Regions from separate parts of the Ferdinandcohnia jepli genome, predicted to be linked through region 2. Evidence: riboswitches for the same ligand, from Rfam matches in the RefSeq annotation. Region 2 holds a riboswitch; the other holds the start of a gene.
What was found. Region 2 has a riboswitch for cobalamin ahead of AB3M96_RS15785 (ribonucleoside-diphosphate reductase subunit alpha). Riboswitches for the same ligand answer to the same signal wherever they lie in the genome.

Region 1 (4,439 bases), on a different contig from region 2:
GCTGCTGCAGCTGTGGCAATAGTCGGAACGAACCAAACCTTTTTTCTCTTTTTCTTATTAACCTTTAGGGATATGTTCTGATAAATCTCGCGTGGATTTCGGTGGTCTTTTATTGTCGGCATTTGCATCAGCATCTGCTCTAGCTGTTCATCGTTCCACTCTGATTTTTTCATCAACTGGTCCCTCCTTTATCCCCAATTCTTCCATATATGCTTTCAAAACTTTCAGTCCTCTGTGCTGAGTTGTTTTCACTTTGCTCTCAGTCCACCCGAGTGCCTCAGCTGTCTCCATAATTGACAGAGATTGGATATATCGTAAAACCAGAACAAGTCGCTGGTCCGTTGTGCATTTATCCAAGCAGCGGTACATCATTTGTACTTGTTCATTCTGCAACGCAATATCCTCAGGAAGTGGAGCATAATCCTTTACTTCTTGCTTACTCCAGTCGAAAGACTCCATAATACGCTGTTTCCAACCTTTTTGTTTTCGAAAAGAATCAATTGCTACATGCCTAGCAATGGAAAACAGCCATGTTTTTTCGCTACTTTTACCTTCAAATCTATCATACGATTTTAATACTCTAATATAAACTTCCTGAACGAGATCTTCAGCCAGTTCACGATTTTTAACCATATAAAATAAGAAGGAAAAGACATCGTGATGATATTTTTCATAAAGTTCCTCAAACAAGGAATCCATCCCTATATCCTCCCGTTCAATGTATTAGTCGTAGTTTCATAAAAAAAGTTACACTCTCAATATAGTATGTTTTCAACAAAAAAGGAAGAATATTTTGGGAATATTCTTCCTTACTTAATAGTAGTTAAAGTTTTTAAGAGTAATAGCCGTAATACAGGATATAAAATAATAAAAAAGAGACCATTTCCTATCGCATGGCTAACATCAAATGGTAAGCCTGCTAGATAGTAAGCAAAAAATTTGCCCGTAAATAAATACGTTGGAAGAGAAATAACAAATCCAAATAAGAATCCGCAAAAGACTGAATACGCGGTTAAAACTGCGAAGGGAATTTTCTCTCGATAATTCCCTAACATACCACTTACTACTCCGATAATTCCCCATGCAACAATTTGACCAATTGTCCAAAGTCCCATACCCATTACTAGATTTGATAGAATCGCGCTAAAAGCAGCTAATACAAAACCGTAAAACGGTCCTAAAAATAAACTTACTATAACGATAATACTTGTTGTTGGTTGGACATTTGGTATAAAAGTAAATGTTATTCTTCCGACCACAGACAATGCAATTAACATCGATAATAAGGTTAGTTTTTTAACTGAGACATTCATTATTCCCACTCATGAAGATCAAATTCAACCTTGTCATCAGGGTTTAGTTCGTATTCGTTTGCCCCCACCATAGCTTCCTCTCCATTTACGGAATAAAACCATGACGTTTTATCTGCTTCACTACCTGCAACACCATTTATACTCGAAATAAAGGCACCATCGAATTGAGTTTCGATTTCAAAGTTTTCCTGCATAATATCCATTACTGTAACTTTTTCTTCACCATCAATTTCAATTTCTTTTTGTTCAATAACTTCTTCTCCATTATTTTTAGAGATGATAACTGTAACAACTTCGGCTTTTTCATTAACCCCGGTATTTTCTGGAGAATTGTTAGCAGGCTCCTTTACAGTTTCATCATTGCTGCATCCAAATAATAATCCAAGTGATAGTAAAACAAACAATAATTTTTTCATGACTCCTTGCTCCCTTTGTGATGTTTTTTATGTAAAGTGCTTGAAAGCACTTTATACCATTAACTACTCAAGGGTGGGTTAACAAGTGATTCTCCACCTTATTGTGAAAATCACTAATTCTTTTTTTCTTCTTACAATAAAAAAAACCCACCAACGGAGGTGAGCTTTTTACATAAAATAATAATGAATAGTACATGTACGACCACTAAGATTTTATGGTAATTCTCACTCCCCGGAGAATAATAAATTATACAGAGATAGGCAGGTCTACTGACTTAAGTTTCTTCCTACTTTGAGCCCTTCCCGAATAACCAACAGCTTAAGGCCATCTAATTATTCAGTGGTATTTACTCATTTCGTCCACTTTTACAGTTGCGGGGACAGTTCTGGATTCGCACCAGATTCCCTATTAAGTCTAATGGAATAAATAATTCATTCCTTTAACACCTATAACTCTACTTTATTTAATTATTTGTCTTTAACTATCTTACTTGATGGTATTCTATTTTACAAGAAAAATGTTTCTTATGGAACAAGAATCTTCGGCACAATGCTTCAAATTAATCGTTTTTTCGAGGAAGTATGAACGTAAATGTTGTACCTTCGTCAAGCTTACTATGAACTGATATATTACCTTGATGTGAATCAATAATATTTTTAACAATTGCTAATCCTAAACCAGTGCCTGATTTTCCCCTCGTCCTTGCTTTGTCAGCTTTATAAAAACGCTCAAACACAAAAGGTAGATCTTCCTCAGGGATACCTGATCCAGTATCTTTAACTTCGACAAGAATACCACTTTCTTGAGCAGAAACGTGAACCTCTACGTTTCCTTCCTCATCGGTATGACGAATTGCATTATCGACAAGATTTGTTAATACTTGCTCAATTCGGTCTGGGTCAATAAATAGCTCGCCGATTTGGCCATCCACTCTAGATGTTAACGTAACTTTATTATCTTTGGCTAAACCTTGGAACTTACGAACCACACGATTAATCAACTGGTCAAAATCGACCTGTTCTTTTTTTAATGTAATATTACCAGATTGCATTCTTGCTAAATCTAACAACTCATTAACAAGTCTACCCATACGTAGGGACTCATCATAAATGACTTTTACTATTTCTTTCTTTTCTTCCTCTGAACTTGCAATATCATCGATAATTGCTTCACTATATCCTTGTAACATGGCAATAGGTGTTCTAAGCTCATGTGAAACATTAGCAATAAAATCTTCACGGAGCTTGTCTAATCTTCTTTCTTCCGTCATATCACGTAATACCGCTACGGCTCCCCTAATATACGTTTGGTTATATAGAGGACTCATTAATATCACCCAGCTTCTCCCTTGAAGCGTTATTTCAACAAACTGTTCTTTTTCAAAGGAAACTGCACGCTGAAATAAATCTCGGACCTCAGGAGGAAGTTCTTCTCCTACATTTTGGTACATACCCTGTTGATAATACCAAGCCTGTAGAAAACGCTCTGCAGGTGGGTTTGTAACTAGAATCGTGCCGTCTCGATTTAATGTAATAACTCCATCTGCCATACTATTCAGTATGCTCGAAAGCTGCTCTTTCTCTTGGTTTAACGCATTAATATTATATTTCAACTGCCTGCCCATTTGATTAAGTGCCATTCCAAGTGCACCAATTTCGTCATGGGTTAAAATAGGAACCTTAGTATCGAATTTTCCCCTGGCAACTTCAAATGCTGCTTCTCTCATCTTTCTTAGAGGGGCTGTTATTCTAGTTAATAAGAAAAATGCAAATACAGTTGTTGAAATAATTCCTACGCCTGCTGCTAGAAAAATAAATTTAGTTGTATGCTCTGTTGTTTGTTGAACAACATCTAAGGATTGATAAAGAAATACTGCGCCCTTTTGATTTTCCTCGATATGGAGAGGAGCACCTACAACAAAAAGCTCGGATGCTTGTTTATTTAGTTGATTCTCTTTTGGAAGAAAAACCTTTTTACTTTGATTTTGATCATTTTGTAAAACCTGTTTTAAATCAGGATCATTTAATATAAGGGAAACCGGTAAATTTGCAATAGCCTCTCTATCAGGCGAAACCCAATGAGTCTTTTCATCTGCAATTATAATAACCTTTGTTTCCTTATCAACAAGCTCCCAAGCAATGGACCTGGCAACATCTTTATTGTCATGTTGCTCCATTATCACTGCTATGTTTGATGCTAATTGAGTAAGATTTCTCTCTGCTTCTTGCGCATGGTAATTTTCAAAGTATTCCATTAGGAGAATAGTTAAAATAAATAATACAAAGGAAACTAATAATAGAATGGTAAACCATAGCTTCCCTACAACACTTCTCCAAAACTTCATTCTTGGACTACCTCAAATTTATATCCTACTCCCCATACTGTTACAATCATTTTCGCAGCATCTTGTGATACTTTGTTTAACTTTTCACGTAATCGTTTCACATGAGTATCAACTGTACGTAAATCTCCAAAGAATTCATAATGCCAAACCTCTTTTAATAGTTGTTCCCTATCAAATACTTTATCCGGTGATTTAGCCAAAAAGCATAACAGTTCATATTCCTTTGGAGTAAGACCTACTTCTTTACCATCTGCTAATACACGGTGCGCATCATTGTCAATTGTTAGATGAGGAAATACGATAACATCTTTAGCTGTCGTTTCAGTTTGTAAGAAAGAAGTTAATGATGAACGTCTTAATAGGGC
Region 2 (4,439 bases):
ATGAAATACCTAAAACACATGTTGGGAAGATTGACAAAAATTTTTTACAGAAAACCTATCATAATAAAGTAGGATAGAAGCAAGGCCGACGTGGTCTTGTTTTTGTTTTTGTCTTGAATAATTTAAATTGTCGTCAATCTTTAAAGGGGAATTTTATCTACTTATAGAATTAATCCATAGCAAGAAAAAAGGAGATAAAGTCATGATTACATACAATTTATTAAAAGGTAACAAGGTACAGTTAGTACGTTTTAAAGAAGAGGATGTCCCAACGATTGTGAGTTGGTATGAGGACCAAGAATTCTTACGAAATTTAGATACCCTTCCTGCTTTTCCAAAGCATCCAGATGCCTTCAAGGAATGGATAGAACAGAAAAATGATAAGAGCTTTGTGTTCGGAATTAAAGATATAGAAGCGGATCAGGTAGTTGGTTTTGTGGACTTAGATAGTATTATTTGGCCACATCGTACAGCTTGGCTTGCTATCGCAATTGGTGGAAAAGGCAACCGCAACAGAGGATTAGGATATGAAGCAATGCAGCTTGTATTAGACTTCGCTTTCAGAGAATTGAATTTATATCGAATCCAATTGACAGTTTTTGAATACAACGAAAGGGCAATTGCAGTGTACGAAAAACTTGGATTTGTACGTGAGGGAGCTGCAAGAGAATTTTTGGAACGAGACAGTAAGCGATATGATATGTATTCATATGGTATTCTCAAGCATGAATGGGAGACTATGAAGAGATCCACAGAGTGATTTTTAACTCTGTGGATTGGCTATTTATGCCGTTGCCCCAAATTAATTGAACTTATCATGATTTTGTGTAGTTTAAATCCCAATTGAACCCAAATTGGTCTTTTATTTTACCGTATTTTGCTCCCCAGAATGTATCCTGCAGCTCCATTACTTTTGTGCCTTTTTGAGCTAATCGATCATAGGTTTTTGTTATTTCGTCTTCACTTTCGAATTCCAGAACAAGAGTGATATGATTTCCGAAGGTGACGTTTTGACCTGGAAAATTGTCTGAAACCATAAGAAATAGATTATCCTTTTTAAATTTACCATGAATTAATTTGTCTTCGGCTTCTGGTGGTGTTGGATAGTCTGCTTCTCCATATGTTTGCAGGTCATATATTTCACCTTCAAAAACATCCTTATAAAATTCCAAAGCCTCTCTAGCATTTCCATCAAAATATAAATAAGGCGTTGCTTGACTTTTCACTCTACATCACTCCTCAAAAGATTGGTTTATAACTTTACTAGGATTTCCAAATTTTTTTATAAATTTTCATTTGGTCCAATTATAATTAAAATAACCTAAAAACACGAGAACAAATGTTCTCATCTAAAAAGGAGTTGTAACATATGTTTGTTAAAAAATTAACATCAATCGATGCCAAAGCGTATTGGGAACTAAGGCTTGAGGCGTTAAAAAATGCACCGGAAGCCTTTTTAACAACCTATGAGGAAGCGGTTAATAGACAAAATCCTATCGAAGAATATGAACAAAGGTTTCAGACCGAAGGGCAATTCAACTTAGGTGCATTTGAAGGTGAAGTACTGATTGGTATGGTTACATTAATACGTGAAACACATGAAAAATTAAGACACAGGGCGAATATTGTAGCAATGTATGTTGATGTAAAATGGAGAGGGAAAGGGATTGCCAAAGAACTACTGTACGAAGCTATACGTATTGCTAAGGAATTACCAGAAGTGGAACAACTCTACCTAACTGTAGATGCCGGGAATACTCCTGCCAAGCAGCTTTATTCGGGTCTTGGATTTAAGGTGTATGCGGTGGAGGAACGTGCTATAAAGTATAAAGGGGAATACCGTGATGAAGAGCATATGGTGTTGTTTCTATAAAAGCAGTTGAACAAATTGTCAAAGTTTGTCTTGCATATATTACTTTTTTCTCATATCATTAAATGGTAGTAGATATTGATTTTAATGATAGTTTTATAACTACATATTGTGTTATGCCTTGAGATAAGGATGCCGTTAGGCTTAATAGGGAATCTGGTGAAAATCCAGAACTGCCCCCGCAACTGTAAATGCTGACGAAATGAACAACAAACCACTGTATAAGGTAACTTAAAAGGTACTTATACGGGAAGGGTTCATAGTAGTGTGAAGCATAAGTCAGGAGACCTGTCTTTTCTTAAGATGTTTCAACTTCTTCGGGGATTGAGAAGATGAAACGATGGCTGGTAGAAGAGTGCAGTTTTTTGACTTTTTACTGTTATCGTTTCGTCCGTTCAATTATTTGAACGGATTTTTTGCGTTATAGGTTTTAAAACTAAGATTTCGTTTAGCCTAACTTCCTTCGAACTTCCCGAACTATTTTTAAACTGGAGGAGAGATAAAATTGGTAATAACAGTAAAAGAGGAAATGGGATCTGTCTTCGGTGCACTTAAATATGCATCTGAAACCTATCAATTGGATACAAATGAAATCCAAAAAAGATTGTTAGAAAAGAATCTAGAAAAACTAAATGCTAATCAACAGGCAATGTTTTATGCATTAGATAAGGTTGCAATGGACCAACCAGACTGGACATATTTAGCTGCCTATTTGTTTTTAGAAGACCTCTACGACAAAGCGGCTAAAAATAGAAATTATAACTCAACTTTAAAATATGGTGAATTCTACGACTTAATCCGTTTATTGACTCATAAAGGGATATATTCTACTGAACTAATAGAAGGGTATAGCAAGGAAGAAATCGTAGAACTAGGTAAATTAATTGATCAAAGCAAGGATTATCTGTTTACCTATATTGGTTTGTTCCTATTAGCAGATCGTTACCTTGCCAGAGACTATGAACGAAATATTTATGAGCTGCCTCAGGAACGTTTTATGATTATTGCCATGACCTTAATGAAAAATGAAAAGAGAGCGCAGCGTTTAGAGTTAGTTAAGGAAGCATATTGGGCATTAAGTAATTTATATATGACAGTAGCGACTCCTACGCTATCGAATGCGGGAAAAAGCTTTGGGCAGCTATCTTCATGTTTTATTGATACTGTTGATGATTCATTAGATGGGATATACCTAAATAATTGGGATATTGCTAGATTATCAAAAGATGGTGGAGGTATTGGGGTTTACTATGGAAAGGTACGGGCGTTAGGATCTGATATAAAAAGATTTAAAGGGAATTCTTCTGGTGTTGTTCCTTGGATTCGTTTGCTGAATGATACAGCTGTAAACGTAGACCAGCTAGGACAACGACAAGGTGCAATTGCAATCTATCTTGATATTTTCCATAAGGATATTATGAACGGATTCCTTGATCTTAAAACGAATAATGGAGATGAGCGTCGAAAAGCACATGATGTTTTCACAGGTGTTAGCGTACCAGATCTGTTTATGCAAAAACTTGAAGAAGTAGATGAAACCGGTAGAAGTATCGGAGAGTGGCATACTTTTTGCCCTCACGAAGTTAAACAAGTCATGGGGTGGACAGATGAACACGGGGCACCTCTAGGTCTTGAGGACTTTTATGATGAAGAAGACGATAAATATTTCACTGAAAAATATGAAGAGGCAGTAAGACATCCTTTATTACCTCGTAAAACATACCGGGCGATGGATATCATGGCACGGATTATGATTGCTCAGCTGGAAACAGGGACGCCATATATGTTTTACCGAGATGAAGTAAATCGAAAGAATCCAAATAAACATCTTCTCAAGCGAGGAAGAACTTCCATATTCTGTAGTAATTTATGTACTGAAATTGCACAAAATATGTCGCCAACATCCATAAGTAAAGAGTACATAGATAAGGATGGAAACATTGTAATAGTTCGTAAACCTGGTGATTTTGTCGTTTGTAACTTGTCTTCTATTAATCTTCCAAGAGTAATAAAGGACCAAGTGCTAGAACGGTTAACGAAAATACAAGTCAGAATGCTTGATAATGTGATTGACCTTAATACAATCTCCGTTAAGCAGGCTGACATAACAAATAAAAAGTATCGAGCAGTTGGTTTGGGTACTTTTGGATGGCATCATCTTCTTGCGCTGGAGGGTATTTATTGGGAATCAGAAGAAGCTGTTACATATGCAGATTCAATCTATGAAGATATTGCCTATTATACGATCAAAACGTCAATGGAATTGGCATTTGAAAAGGGAAAATATAAGATGTTTGAGGCATCTGAATGGCATACAGGCGAATATTTTACAAGGAGAAATTATGACTCCGAACGTTGGTTGAAGTTACAAGAAAAGGTTGCATGTCACGGTATTCGAAATGGGTGGTTAATGGCTATAGCACCTAATTCTTCAACGGCAAAAATCGGTGGTTCAACAGATGGAATAGACCCAATTTATGCGGTTGAATATGCAGAAGAAAAGAAGAATTTTAAATTTAAGGTTACGGCACCAGATATTAACCATAAAACGTATGAATATTACCGAAAA

Region 1: it holds a riboswitch for cobalamin, as region 2 does, so the genes downstream of both, AB3M96_RS12445 (DUF4430 domain-containing protein) here and AB3M96_RS15785 (ribonucleoside-diphosphate reductase subunit alpha) in region 2, are expected to answer to the same signal.

Annotation. Positions count from the first base shown of each region.
Region 1 covers NZ_JBFOKR010000010.1:120,025-124,463, reverse strand. The annotation lists gene AB3M96_RS12460 (GerMN domain-containing protein) at 1-173, opposite strand, end outside; gene sigX (RNA polymerase sigma factor SigX) at 148-699, opposite strand; gene AB3M96_RS12450 (ECF transporter S component) at 810-1,313, opposite strand; gene AB3M96_RS12445 (DUF4430 domain-containing protein) at 1,313-1,729, opposite strand; cobalamin riboswitch at 1,973-2,195, opposite strand; gene AB3M96_RS12440 (ATP-binding protein) at 2,290-4,074, opposite strand; gene AB3M96_RS12435 (response regulator transcription factor) at 4,071-4,439, opposite strand, start outside.
Region 2 covers NZ_JBFOKR010000014.1:65,471-69,909, forward strand. The annotation lists gene AB3M96_RS15765 (acyl-CoA synthetase) at 1-77, shown strand, start outside; gene AB3M96_RS15770 (GNAT family N-acetyltransferase) at 203-760, shown strand; gene AB3M96_RS15775 (VOC family protein) at 816-1,226, opposite strand; gene AB3M96_RS15780 (GNAT family N-acetyltransferase) at 1,370-1,873, shown strand; cobalamin riboswitch at 1,983-2,180, shown strand; gene AB3M96_RS15785 (ribonucleoside-diphosphate reductase subunit alpha) at 2,400-4,439, shown strand, end outside.